3 regions of the Streptomyces sp. NPDC090994 genome follow, and region 1 is predicted to be linked to each of the others. Evidence: predicted binding sites of a transcription regulator. Region 1 holds the regulator's gene; each other region holds the start of a gene.
What was found. Region 1 encodes HspR, which represses chaperone genes until heat shock. Its sites were predicted from a motif close to TTGAGNNNNNNNNNCTCAA; they were not measured.
Positions count from the first base shown of each region.

Region 2: dnaK (molecular chaperone DnaK) is a predicted target of HspR. The motif match lies at 1,444-1,462, and genes of this name have one in related genera.
Region 3: lon (endopeptidase La) is a predicted target of HspR. The motif match lies at 981-999, and genes of this name have one in related genera.

Region 1 is NZ_JBIVWS010000011.1:227,086-229,348, reverse strand. Features, by position in the region: gene dnaJ (molecular chaperone DnaJ) at 1-901, shown strand, start outside; gene ACIQR3_RS23490 (heat shock protein transcriptional repressor HspR) at 907-1,359, shown strand; gene ACIQR3_RS23485 (PA14 domain-containing protein) at 1,480-2,263, opposite strand, start outside.
Region 2 is NZ_JBIVWS010000013.1:195,376-197,638, forward strand. Features, by position in the region: gene dnaK (molecular chaperone DnaK) at 1-1,391, opposite strand, end outside; gene ACIQR3_RS25385 (OsmC family protein) at 1,514-1,939, opposite strand; gene ACIQR3_RS25390 (hypothetical protein) at 1,995-2,263, opposite strand, start outside.
Region 3 is NZ_JBIVWS010000001.1:56,402-58,664, forward strand. Features, by position in the region: gene lon (endopeptidase La) at 1-958, opposite strand, end outside; gene ACIQR3_RS00345 (spermidine synthase) at 1,096-1,797, shown strand; gene ACIQR3_RS00350 (response regulator transcription factor) at 1,911-2,263, shown strand, end outside.

The DNA of each region.
Region 1 (2,263 bases):
CTTCAACTTCGACCTGGGCGACCTCTTCGGGGGCGCCCAGGGCGGCGGACAGGGGGCCGGCGGCTTCGGCGGCGGACTCGGTGACGTGTTCGGGGGCCTGTTCAACCGCGGGGCCGCGGGCGGCGCCCGGACCCAGCCCAGGCGCGGCCAGGACATCGAGTCCGAGGTCACCCTGAGCTTCACGGAGGCCATCGAGGGCGCGACCGTCCCGCTGCGGATGTCCTCGCAGGCGCCCTGCAAGGCGTGTTCGGGCACCGGCGACAAGAACGGCACCCCGCGGGTGTGCCCGACCTGTGTCGGCACCGGCCAGGTGACGCGGGGTTCGGGCGGCGGGTTCTCGCTGACCGACCCCTGCCCGGACTGCAAGGGCCGCGGTCTGATCGCGGAGGACCCCTGCGACGTCTGCAAGGGCTCCGGGCGGGCCAAGTCGTCGCGGACCATGCAGGTCCGCATCCCGGCCGGGGTGTCGGACGGGCAGCGCATCCGGCTGCGCGGCAAGGGCACGCCGGGCGAGCGGGGCGGTCCGGCGGGCGACCTGTACGTGGTCGTGCACGTCAAGGAGCACGCCGTCTTCGGGCGCAAGGGCGACAACCTCACGGTCACCGTGCCGGTGACGTACGCGGAGGCGGCGCTCGGCGGGGAGGTCCGGGTGCCGACCCTGGGCGGTCCGCCGGTCACGCTGAAGCTGCCGGCCGGCACGCCCAACGGGCGGACCATGCGCGCCCGCGGCAAGGGCGCGGTCCGCAAGGACGGCACCCGCGGGGACCTGTTGGTCACCGTCGAGGTGAGTGTTCCGAAGGATCTGAGTGGGAAGGCTCGTGAAGCGCTGGAGGCGTATCGCGAGGCGACCGCGGGTGAGGATCCGCGGGCGGAGCTGTTCCAGGCCGCGAAGGGAGCTTGATGGGGATGGACGGCCGTCGACGCAATCCGTATGAACTGACCGAGGACACCCCGGTCTACGTCATCTCGGTGGCGGCCCAGCTGTCCGGTCTGCACCCGCAGACCCTGCGTCAGTACGACCGTCTGGGCCTGGTCTCCCCGGACCGCACCGCCGGCCGGGGGCGCCGCTACTCGGCCCGGGACATCGAACTGCTCCGTACGGTGCAGCAGTTGTCGCAGGACGAGGGCATCAACCTGGCCGGCATCAAGCGCATCATCGAACTGGAGAACCAGGTCGCGGCGTTGCAGTCCCGGGTGGCCGAGATGGAGGCCGCCCTGGACGGCGCGGCGGCGGCGATGCGCCAGCGCGAGGCCGCGGTGCACGCCTCCTACCGCCGGGACCTGGTCCCGTACCAGGAGGTCCAGCAGACCAGCGCGCTGGTGGTGTGGCGGCCGAAGGGGCGGCAGGCGTCGGACTGACGCCGCGTCCGCACGGAGAGAACGGAGCGAGGGGCCCGGAGACATCCGGGCCCCTCTCCTGTTTCCTGCCGGCGCTTTCCCGGCCGCGTTCTGTCCGCGCTTCTCCGCCCGCGCGGCCGGTCAGAGCCAGGAGTCCCAGATGCCGTACGCCTGCGACGTGGTGACGGCGTCGGCGCCGGACGCGTCGGTGCGGACGACACGGTAGTAGTAGAGGCCCAGCCGGTCCTCGTTGACCGTGGTGTCCATGAAGTAGGCGGCGTCGCCCGCCGTGCCCTGCGTCAGGACGGTGTAGGAGGCGGTGGCCGGGTCCCAGCGCTCCACGCGGTAACCGGCGAACCGAGCGCAGTCACCGAGGCCCGAGGACTCGGAACAGCCCACGTACAGCTCCGGGTACTGGTCCTCGCGGACCGAGGTGCCGGTCCAGCCGGGCGGCCGGGTGTCGGGCAGGGTGACGGTGATGTCGGCCGTGTTGTACGCGGCGGGACCGGCGTACGGGTCGATGAGCCCGGAGCCGTCCGAGGCGGCCACCCGGTAGACGTGGGCGGCGCCGTCGGGCACCGTCGGGCAGTAGATCTCGGTGGTGGTCAGGGAACTGCCGGTCCAGCAGTTCTCCTCCCAGACCGTCTCCCCGGTGTCCGGGTCGGTGACGCCCTGCCAGACGTGGTACTTCTGCACGTCGTCGTCGGCGGGCGGGGTCCAGGTCAGGTGGACGCCGAGCGGGATGGTCTCGGCGGTCAGGTTCTCCACCGGGGCCGGGCGTTCGGTGTCCGGGGTGGTGGCGGTGGCGGCCGGACCGGGCTGCGAGTCGTGTCCCTGGGGGCCGGTCGTCACCACCCGGTACTCGTAGGTGGTCTCGGACCTGCCGGAGACGTCCCAGCAGACCCCGTTGACCTGCTTGCGGCCG
Region 2 (2,263 bases), on a different contig from region 1:
GCGGAGACGTGCATGATGCCGTTGGCGTCGATGTCGAAGGCCACCTCGATCTGCGGGACGCCGCGCGGGGCGGGCGGCAGGCCGGTGAGGTCGAAGACGCCGAGCTTCTTGTTGTAGGCGGCGATCTCGCGTTCGCCCTGGTAGACCTGGACGCCGACGGAGGGCTGGTTGTCTGCGGCGGTGGTGAAGATCTCCGAACGCCGGGTCGGAATCGTGGTGTTGCGCTCGATCAGCTTGGTCATGATGCCGCCCTTGGTCTCGATGCCGAGGGACAGCGGGGTGACGTCGAGCAGCAGCACGTCCTTGACGTCGCCGCGCAGGACGCCCGCCTGGAGGGCGGCGCCGACCGCGACGACCTCGTCGGGGTTGACGCCCTTGTGCGGGTCCTTGCCGGTGAGTTCGCGCACCAGGCCGGTGACGGCGGGCATCCGGGTGGAGCCGCCGACCAGGATGACGTGGTCGACGGCGGAGAGTTCGACGCCGGCGTCCTGGACGGCCTGGTGGAAGGGGGCCTTGCAGCGGTCCAGGAGATCGGCGGTCAGCTCCTGGAACCGGGTGCGGGTCAGCTTCTCGTCCAGGTGGAGGGGGCCCTCCGCGGAGGCGGTGACGTAGGGCAGGCTGACGGTGGTCTCACTGGCCGAGGACAGTTCGATCTTGGCCCTCTCGGCGCCCTCGCGCAGCCGCTGCGCCGCCATCTTGTCCCGGCCGAGATCGATGCCGTACTGCCCTGTGAAGCGTTCGACGAGGTGGTCGACGACCCGCTGGTCCCAGTCGTCGCCGCCGAGCAGGGTGTCGCCGTTGGTGGCCTTGACCTCGATGACGCCCTCGCCCATCTCCAGGAGCGACACGTCGAAGGTGCCGCCGCCGAGGTCGAAGACGAGGACCGTCTGGTCGTTCTCCCGGTCCAGGCCGTACGCCAGGGCCGCCGCCGTGGGCTCGTTGATGATCCGCAGCACCTTCAGGCCGGCGATCTCCCCGGCCTCCTTGGTCGCCTGCCGCTGGGCGTCGTCGAAGTAGGCGGGGACGGTGATCACGGCGTCGGTGACGTCCTCGCCGAGGTACGCCTCGGCGTCCCGCTTCAGCTTCTGGAGCACCCGCGCGGACAGTTCCTGCGCCCGGTAGCGGGTGCCGTCGATGTCGCCCTGCTCGGGGAAGCGCCATCCGGCGTCCCCCATGTGCCGTTTCACGGAGCGGGCGGTGCGCTCCACGTTGGTGACCGCCTGCCGTTTGGCGACCTCGCCGACCAGCACCTCGCCGTTCTTGGCGAAGGCCACCACCGAGGGCGTCGTCCGGGCGCCCTCCGCGTTGGCGACGACGGTGGGCTCGCCGCCCTCCAGGACGGCCACCACGGAGTTCGTGGTCCCGAGATCGATACCGACCGCGCGTCCCATGCCGTCCCCTTCCGCCGTGGCCCTCCGGGTGGCTGCTCCTCCAGCACAAAACTTGAGCGTGCTGTTGTCAAGGGGAGGCGGCCCGGAGCCCCGGCCCCGGCGGAAGGGGTGCGGCGGCCTGATCAGGCCAGCTTCGCCGACAGGGTGATGGTCGTGCCGGTCAGGGCCTGGCTGACCGGGCAGTTCTTCTTGGCGTCCTCGGCGGCGGCGACGAACGCGTCGTTGTCGAGGCCCTCGACGGTGCCCTCCACGGTGAGGTGGATGCCGGTGATGCCCTCACCGGGCTGGAAGGTGACGTCGGCCGAGGTGACCAGCTTGGTGGGCGGGGTGCCGGCGCCGGTCAGGCCGTTGGACAGCGCCATGGAGAAGCAGGACGAGTGGGCGGCGGCGATCAGCTCCTCGGGGCTGGTCTTCCCGTTCGCCTGCTCGGCGCGGGACGGCCAGGACACCGGCTGCTCGCCGATGCCGGACGAGTCGAAGGTGACAACGCCGTTGCCCTCGAACAGGTTGCCTTCCCAGACGGTGTGTGCGGAGCGCGTGGTGGCCACGGCAGGTCCTTTCGCGAATCGGATGGGTCCGCCCCCTATCCGATCACACCCGGGTTCAGCTCACGTGGAAGAGGGGGCCCTTGGGCGCGAACGGGAGCCGTGCGCCCCGTGGGAGGAGGTAGGCGTGCTCGCGGCGCACCCGCAGGGTGTCGCACCAGCCGTCGGTGATGATCAGTACCGGCGCGGTGGGCGGGAAGTCGTCGGCGCGGTGCAGCAGGTCGACGCCGGGCTGGAGCACGGTGCCGCCCCGGCCGCGCACCCGGACCCGGCCGGCGATCTCGGTGACGGCCAGGTACCCGGCGTCGTGCGGCGCGGCGTCGCAGA
Region 3 (2,263 bases), on a different contig from region 1:
GAGCGCCCTGGATGTCGTAGGCGTCCTCGGTGCGCTCGTTCCACGGCATCTCCAGGACCGTGTCGAGCCAGGTGCGGATCCAGGAGCCCTCCGGGGACTGGTCGCTGGACCGCTCCAGCTTGTCGACCTCCTTGAGGGCGGCCTCGCGGACCTTCTCGGGCAGGTCGGCGGCCTCGACGCGGGCGCGGTAGTCGTCGGACTCCTCGCCGTCCTGTTCCCCGTTCAGCTCGCGCAACTCCTTGCGGACCGCTTCGAGCTGGCGGCGCAGCAGGAACTCGCGCTGCTGCTTGTCGACGCCCTCCTGGACGTCCTTGGCGATGGTCTCGGCGACGTCCTGCTCGGCGAGGTGGTCGCGCAGCTGCGCGGTGGCCAGCTTGAGGCGGGCGACCGGGTCGGCGGTCTCCAGGAGTTCGGTCTTCTGGGCGGTGGTCAGGAACGGCGAGTAGCCGGAGTTGTCGGCGAGCGCGGCGACGTCCTCGATGGCCTGGACGCGGTCCACCACCTGCCAGGCGCCGCGCTTGCGCAGCCAGGCGGTGGCCAGCGCCTTGTACTCCTTGACCAGTTCGGCCACCTGACCGGGCAGCGGGTCGGGCACGGTCTCGTCGATCCTGGTCCCCTCGACCCACAGCGCGGCGCCGGGGCCGGTGGTGCCGGCGCCGATCTTCACCCGGGCCCGGCCGCGGATCAGCGCGCCGGGGTCGCCGTCGGCCAGCCGGCCGACCTGCTCGACGGTGCCGAGCACGCCGGTGCTCGCGTAGGTGCCGTCGACGCGGGGCACCAGCAGGACCTTCGGCTTGCCGGGTTCGGAGCGGGCGGCGGCCTGGGCGGCCTCCACCGCGGCGCGGACCTCGGAGTCGTTCAGGTCGAGCGGGACCACCATCCCGGGCAGCACGACCTCGTCGTCGAGCGGCAGCACGGGCAGGGCGAGCGGTGTGAACGGCGTGGACTCAGCAGCCATGATCTCCCCTTCGGCAGTCAAGTTGAGTTGCTTGCACTCAAGTACATCGACTCAATGCCCGGGAGGCGGCGGATGTTCCCCGGCCGGCGTTCGCTCTGAGCGATCAACGCCGGGCGGACCGATGCCAGGATGACGGGATGACCGTCCACGAAATTCCCGAACCCCCGGTGGTCCTGGACCGTCGTGAGGGCCCCTACGGCGAGGTCGTGCTGCGCAGACACGGCGCACTGCTCCAGATCATCGCCAACGGCTGCTTCCTGATGGACACCTCCGACGGACGCTCGGAGCGCCTGCTCGTCGACGCGGCGCTGGCCGCGCTCCCCGCCGGCCGCCCCGGACCCCGCGTGCTGATCGGCGGCCTGGGCGTCGGCTTCTCCCTCGCCCACGCCGCCGCGGACCCCCGCTGGGGACGGATCACGGTGGTCGAGCGCGAACCGGCCGTCATCGACTGGCACCGGGACGGCGGGCCGCTGTCCGGGCTGACCCGCGAGGCGCTCGCGGACCCCCGCACGGAGATCGTCGAAGCCGACCTCGTCGCGTACGTCAATGAGACTTCCGCCACACGTCCGGCCACCTACGACGCCCTCTGCCTCGACATCGACAACGGCCCCGACTGGACCGTCACCGAGGGCAATCACAGCCTCTACGGAACGTCCGGACTCGCGCTCTGCGCAAGGCTGTTGAGGCCCGGCGGAGTACTCGCCGTATGGTCCGCCCAGCCCTCCCCGCATTTCGAAGAAACCTTGCGTAATGCCGGGTTCCAGCAGGTGCGTACCGAAGAGATCCCCGTTGCCCGGGGCGTTCCGGACGTCGTGCACATCGGCGTCGGGCCTGGATAGCAAAGGCCCGGTGACTCCCCGTACGCTGCTGCTCTGACGCGGATCATTCAAGCGTCGATCGCAGTCATGGGATCACCCCACGGATTCCACAAAGCACACCTCAGGGGCGGGCGATGGAGCAGACACACACCTCCCACAACGGCGCGGCGACGGCGACGCAGGGCGCGCAGCGCCGGGTGCTGGTGGTGGAGGACGACCAGACGATCGTGGACGCCATCGCGACCCGCCTGCGCGCCGAGGGCTTCCTGGTGCAGACGGCGGGCGACGGCCCGGCCGCCGTCGACACCGCCGAGGCCTGGCAGCCCGACCTGCTCATCCTCGACATCATGCTGCCCGGCTTCGACGGCCTGGAGGTGTGCCGCCGGGTGCAGGCCCAGCGGCCGGTGCCGGTGCTGATGCTCACCGCCCGCGACGACGAGACGGACATGCTGGTCGGGCTCGGCGTCGGCGCCGACGACTACATGAC